DNA from 3 places in the Marinobacter sp. SS13-12 genome. Region 2 is predicted to be linked to each of the others. Evidence: predicted binding sites of a transcription regulator. Region 2 holds the regulator's gene; each other region holds the start of a gene.

Evidence for each region. Region 2 encodes sigma-54, which starts transcription at its own class of promoters, with help from an activator protein. Its sites were predicted from a motif close to ANTGGCATNNANNTTGCTNT; they were not measured.
Region 1: the regulator sigma-54 is predicted to act here: its motif matches at 1,304-1,323, upstream of QPL94_RS18340 (PEP-CTERM sorting domain-containing protein).
Region 3: the regulator sigma-54 is predicted to act here: its motif matches at 1,081-1,100, upstream of QPL94_RS11910 (PEP-CTERM sorting domain-containing protein).

What each region holds. Positions count from the first base shown of each region.
Region 1 is NZ_JASSUA010000004.1:46,335-48,603, reverse strand. It holds gene aupA (alkane uptake protein AupA) at 1-324, opposite strand, end outside; gene QPL94_RS18340 (PEP-CTERM sorting domain-containing protein) at 666-1,136, opposite strand; gene QPL94_RS18335 (TIGR02647 family protein) at 1,429-1,665, opposite strand; gene QPL94_RS18330 (thioredoxin domain-containing protein) at 1,766-1,888, shown strand; gene QPL94_RS18325 (tRNA-binding protein) at 1,924-2,256, shown strand.
Region 2 is NZ_JASSUA010000001.1:2,036,477-2,038,745, reverse strand. It holds gene lptB (LPS export ABC transporter ATP-binding protein) at 1-329, shown strand, start outside; gene QPL94_RS09400 (RNA polymerase factor sigma-54) at 449-1,978, shown strand; gene hpf (ribosome hibernation promoting factor) at 2,007-2,269, shown strand, end outside.
Region 3 is NZ_JASSUA010000001.1:2,601,999-2,604,267, reverse strand. It holds gene QPL94_RS11910 (PEP-CTERM sorting domain-containing protein) at 253-960, opposite strand; gene QPL94_RS11905 (polysaccharide deacetylase family protein) at 1,442-2,269, shown strand, end outside.

The DNA of each region.
Region 1 (2,269 bases), on a different contig from region 2:
CAGCACATGTTGGCTCGGTGAGTTCGAGACGATGTCGCCGTCTGCATCAGACCGGCTGGAGCGCAACTCCTGCTCCGCATGAAGAATGCCACCAGTGAGCTCACCGCGCTCGTCGCTAGTCAGGTAAGACGGGTTGTAATAAGTAGCCGATACCTGATCGTTGAACATGGACAGTGACTGAGCGGTTGCAACATCCACGGGCATAACGCCATAGCTAGTGCCCAGGTTGCCCATACTGGCAGAGGCGCTGAATGATAAGCCGGCAGAGGCGGCTGCAACGGCGAGCGTCAAAGCGCGCACAGAAAAGCGGGAGGTCGGGACCATGAAACACACTCCATTCGTTGGTCTTGTTATTGATCTTCGCCGTGCACCGGAGAGGTGACAGGGCTGACAACCATTGTTGGTACGTTTGTTCGAAAAGCAGTGTAGTGTTCTTGTCTTATCGGGACGTTGGCTTTCTTGACAGCTTTTGATGTCGCAATGACCACTTGCCAGTGAAAGATGATTTAAAAATGACCGAAATACAGAGTCTTATCAGGCCGGAAAGTGTTTTTTTCTGTTACGGGGAGTTGTGAACTGTTGCAGGTTTTCTGGGGGGAATAAAAAAGGCTCCCCCGCCGGGGAGCCTTGAGGTACTTGTGCTGGCTGTATAAAAAGCTGACAAGTTAGCTTGCGCGGGTTTTCCGGCGAGCCAGGGTGAGGCCAACAATGCCCAGGCCGAACAGTGCAAGTGTGCCGGGCTCAGGGACCTGAACGGAATCCTTGCCATACAGGTTCACGTGCGAAAGCCCTTGCCCGCCGCCGGCATTGTAGACCCAGTCGCCTGAGGAAATATCCGATACCAGTTCATAGACGAACCAGGTGTCTGGCTGATTCTGACCACCAAACTTGAAGCCAATGGCGATGGTGTCATAAATGTCCCAAACACTGCTGTCGAATGCCCAGGTCCCTGTTCCATCGCCCGCATCGCTGTATGTGAGGCCGTACATGGGCGTCGGGTTAGAGGCACCTTCGGATTTCTCGATAAACTGGTAGTCAGATCCAACACCATTCAGGAAATCGTCCTGAACAGCATTGTCTCCCTGGATGTTACCCAGACCGGAATCCAGACAAGCAGACGCCTGCGAGTCATCCATTGACATGTGATTAATAGTTGGGTCGGTGCAAATAATCGGCGCAGCCGTAACTGTGCCTGACATCATAAGCCCTGACGCCAGCGTGGCTGTCATCAGCGACCAAAGCTTTGCTTTCGTGTTCATCATCCTAGCTCCCGGTTAATATTCCTTACTTCTGCGGACGACAAGAAGCATGAACAATGCCATTACCGAAAACCGTCTTCTAAACAGCCATATGGGTGAGGCGCCTGGCGGCCAGTTTTTCACTGGTGTAAATTAAATCGACGTCAAGCCAGTCCATCCTCAAAGAGCGTTAACTGCTCAGTACAGACAGAACCCTTTGCGCATGCTCCGCCGTCTCACTCCCCAGGCTCGTCAGGTACCCGCCATCCTTCTGCGTGATCAGTCCCTTGGAATGAAGACGTTCAGCGGCCGCAACCATCTCCGGTGCAGCCGAGTGCTGGTGAACCTTGATGCCTTCCTGCGCGGAAGACAGGTCAAACATGGCAAGCAGGTTGAGTTCATCAATGTGGTGGGAAGAGAAGGGCATAATGCTTTCCTTGTGTTATTTTTAACGGACTTACATTAGTTGTATACGAAGCCAAAGTATTCAGCAACAACAGACACTCCACCGCAGGATGAAGACACGGATGTACACCCTTCATATTGCCAAAAAGAATTATTCGTCATGGTCGTTGCGGCCCTGGGTCCTGATGAAGGAGCTGGGCATTGCGTTCACCGTCGGAACCCTGCTGGCAGACCACCGACAATAACCACATTACTTAACCGGCCCGAGGAAACCCCAGGCATGATCAGTTGGGAAGACTTTGAGAACGTAGAGCTGCGAATCGGCACTATCATTGAAGTGAGCGAGTTCCCGGAAGCTCGCAAGCCAGCGTACAAGCTGAAAGTCGATTTCGGCCCGGAGGTAGGCATTCGCAAATCCAGTGCCCAGATCACGAATCTCTACGATCCTGAAAAGTTGCTGAGTAAGCAGGTACTCGCTGTGACCAACTTTCCGCCCAAACAGATTGGGCCTTTTATTTCAGAATGCCTGGTGACGGGGATCAAGACGGATGAAGGTGCGATAACGCTGGTGAGTACCGACCACAAGGTGAGCAACGGACAGCGGCTTATTTGAATATGGGAGGTGG
Region 2 (2,269 bases):
GCCCCGGTATGGCGCTGTCGGGTGGCGAGCGCCGGAGAGTCGAAATCGCCCGGGCCCTGGCGATGGAGCCGGCATTTATTCTTCTGGATGAACCCTTTGCGGGGGTGGACCCGATCTCGGTGAGCGACATCAAGCACATTATCCGCCACCTGCGGGACAAGGGCATTGGAGTGCTGATCACCGACCACAATGTGAGGGAAACACTCGACATCTGTGAGAACGCCTATATAGTCAGCGGAGGCCATATCATCGCATCCGGCAACTCGGAAGCTATTCTTGCCAACCAGCAGGTCAAGGAAGTGTATCTAGGCAATGAATTTCGCCTGTAGTACACTCGGCAAAGAACTTGCTTGGCACGGCAAGTTGCCAGCATACAAAGAGTTTTTATGCAACCTCAACTCCCCGGAAAGGCCGAGAGCGACCGAGTGACGGATCCTGAACTATGGTTATGAAAGCCTCATTACAGTTAAAGCTGGGTCAAAGCCTGACCATGACGCCCCAGCTGCAACAGGCTATCAGGCTACTGCAGCTCTCCACCCTCGACCTCCAGCAGGAAATCCAGCAGGCGCTGGAATCCAACCCCATGCTGGAAACCTCGGAAGACGACGATAACCAGAATCCGGAATCCACGGAAAACGAGAACGACACCGCTGCCGAAGCCTCATCGACAGAAGAGTCAAACACCGCCTCCGAATCGTCTTCAGACTGGGATGAATCCGAAAACGGGCCTGACTGGTCGTCAGAGACCGACAGCCCCGACACCATTCCCGATGACCTTCCGGTCGACACCGCCTGGGACGACATCTACCAGTCGGCACCCGCGTCATCGGCCCGTAACGACGATGAAAACGACAACGATTTTGAAACTCGCAACTCGCCTACGGAAACCCTGCACGATCACCTGGAGTGGCAACTGAACCTGACGCCCCTGAGCGAACGGGACCAGGCCATCGCCCACGCGCTGATGGATGCGGTTGATAATCACGGGTACCTCACCTCTCCCCTGGAAGAGATCCATTCCGGGATGATGGAAGAGTCTGATGAAGACCCGCTTGAAATGGACGAGGTGGAAGCCGTACTTCACCGGTTGCAGCATTTTGATCCGCCTGGTGTCTTCGCCCGGAATCTTCAGGAATGTCTGCTGATCCAGCTGAACCAGCTGCCACCGGATACCCCGTGGCTCGCCCAGGCACGGCTGGTGATCACCCACTACATTAATCTTCTGGGCAATCGTGATTACGCACAACTGCTGCGCCGCAGCCGCCTGAAGGAAGATCAGTTGCGGGACGTTCTGGCCCTCATTACCGGGCTGAATCCGCGCCCGGGCGATACCCTCGACCAGGCCGAACCGGACTACGTCATCCCGGACGTGATCGTGCGCAAGCACAACGAACGCTGGCGGGTAGAGCTGAATCCGGAAATTGCACCGCGCATTCGTGTCAATGCCAGCTATGCTTCACTTATAAAGCGTGCGGACAGCAGTGCCGACAACACTTACCTGCGAGACCAACTGCAGGAAGCGAAATGGTTTATCAAGAGCCTGCAAAGCCGTAACGAGACTCTGCTCAAGGTAGCCACGCGAATTGTCGAGCACCAGCAGGGATTCCTGGACCATGGCGAGGAATACATGAAGCCACTGATCCTGTCGGACATTGCCCAGGCGGTGGAAATGCATGAGTCGACCATTTCCAGGGTGACCACCCAGAAATACATGCACACGCCGCGTGGCATATTTGAACTCAAGTATTTTTTCTCCAGCCATGTCAGCACTGACGAGGGCGGAGAATGTTCCTCTACGGCAATCCGGGCCATGATCAAGAAGCTGATTGCAACGGAAACCCCGAAAAAGCCATTGAGCGACAGTAAAATTGCAGCCATGCTAGGAGAACAGGGTATCAAGGTAGCGAGACGAACCGTGGCCAAGTACCGTGAGGCAATGCACATTCCTCCGTCCAACGAAAGAAAGCGACTGGTGTAGTAGTAAAATCCGATAACAGGAGAAGCCTATGCAACTCAATATTTCAGGCCATCACGTAGAATTGACTCCCGCACTGAAAGATTACGTAACAGGCAAGTTTGACAAGCTTGAGCGTCACTTTGACCACATCAGCAATTGCCAGGTCACCCTTGAGGTGGAAAAAGTGCGCCAGATGGCGGAAGCTACGCTACACGTGATAGGTGGTGAGATTCACGCAAAGGCCGAAAACAGCGATATGTATGCCGCCATTGATGCGCTGGTGGACAAGCTGGACAGGCAGATCCTGAAGCA
Region 3 (2,269 bases), 570 kb from region 2:
AATCGTTGCGGTGTAAGACTATACATACAGAAACCAGTCAGCACCATTTGCGAAGTCAATAGAGGCCCCGAGAAGGGTTTCTCTATCGCTAAGCACTATTCAAAACTCTTGAAAAATCTGGGATGCCAGCTAATAGAATGGATACATCACGCCGCAGGAACGATATTCAGGGTCTGAGAGCTGTTGGTACCCTGCTCGTAACAATATATCGCATCTGGACTGGAAGGGTTTCGGGTGGGGTGGATCTATTTTTTACTTCACTACTGTTAACAGCTTTCGATTCCGAGCAAAGATAACAGCTCCCAAACCCACTGCAAGTAAGGCTAATGGGGCCGGTTCTGGCACACCAACAGCGAAAGACAGACGATCATATTCCATTGCATTTATAGTCGCACCGCCACCAACTACAAGCGACTTCATACCGGGTATAGCTAAATTCAAACTGAAAACTTGCCCCAAAGTGTCACCCATCGTGCTGCTCACTCCCCATTCAATGCGATCGCCATTGACATCAAACGCATACCAAATATTGGGCAGACCATAACCACCCATGAAAGGATACCCCCAGTTCTGATATAGCAGCGAAACCCACCTCACTGGCTGATGGAAGGTCATTCCAAACCCTATCGCACATTCAAAATCAGTTTCGCATTCATCCAAAATGCCAATGCCAGCCCCAAAATTACCGAAGACAAGTTCGCCCGTAGGCGCTCTATATTCCGGCCGAGAGCGGGTCGCGTAGATAGGCCCTGGTTCACGGTAGTTGGCGACCAAACTTTGTAAAGACACATATGAAGACACGCTTGAGAGATCTGTTCCCTCAGCAAAGTCATCAGGCTCAATAGTGATTATGGATGCCTCGGTAATTGATGGAGTCAACAGCGACATTGCCGCTAATAGAATACTTGCAGCTACCCCAGTCCCAAAGCCCAACCTAAGCTTTTCATGCGTAACACTCATTAATCCGTTTCCTTATTAGCCCTGAACACTCTCAGTTCGCTCTATTTTAGAGACGATGAGTTAACGAGCATGTACACATCCACAGGCCCGTAAAAAGTGAAACACCATCTCGATATTATTTAAGCAAATACTAAGCCAGCCTCTTAAAATCAGAAACTTGGATAATTTTCAGCAAAAGGTCTGTAAAAAGAGTCGACGGATTCTAACCAGTCCGAGGCTGAACTCTAATCCCCCATCTGTAACGGGCTCAAAAGTAAACTCAGGCCATCTGCAGGACTGCAATACTGTAAGCCGAATAGGAATAACGAAAGACTGGAGAGACTCGTGGTGAGCAGATAACAAAAACCCCAGCGCAAGATGGAACCGCGCCCAGTCCTTTTGGATGACATCTCTGCACACTACTGGCAGAATCACTGTGCCAGCAAACTGTACATGGACGATTGCGCCAAAACCACAGGCTTGGCCGACGGAGGCAAAAGGCGTGGCTACCATACGATCCTTATTAAAATTCTGGGCGCTCAGCGCTTTTGCCGTTTTCGGGTGGCTACGCCTGAAACTTGCCCGCAGCCCGACCCTGATCATTCTGACCTATCACCGGGTGCTGCCGGATAACTCCGGCGAACGGGAGCAGGAACAACCCGGTATGATTATTTCACCCGGAAACCTCCAGCGGCACATAAAGTTCGCCCGATCACTGGGCGCCGTCCCTGTCCATCTTGATGAATGGCTGCGCAAGAAAGACACTGGTGAGACCCTGCCAGCACTTTCAGTAGCCTTTACCTTTGATGACGGCTGGAGGGACAACTACCTGTATGGTTATCCTGTGCTCCGCCAGGAGCAAGTGCCTGCGACCATCTTCCTTGTTACCGGCATGGTCGACACCGGCGATACCTTCTGGCCTGAAACGGTCATTAGGCTGCTCCGTACTCCCGGTATCAATCTAAACGATCAATCACTCGAGTGGCTTCAGCCTTACCTCGGTGATCTTGGCAACTACTCCACGCCACTCTCACTCCTGGAAGCCGATGAAATAGTTAATCGCCTCAAAGATCTGGATGACGCCACGATTATCCAGCACCTGAAGGAGGCCACGTCCCGGCTCACCGCTGAAATCAACGGTGGTGATCAGGCACCAGTGATACTGCAGTCTCAGGATCTGAAGGAAATGTCCGGGGAGAATCTGGTCAAATATGGTGCCCACACCAGAAACCACTTCCGGCTCAACCGCCTTAACAGTAGAGAGGCGCTTGAGGAGCAAATAACAGGGTGCCTGTCAGACCTTGAGGCGATGAACCTCAACAGCGTGCCG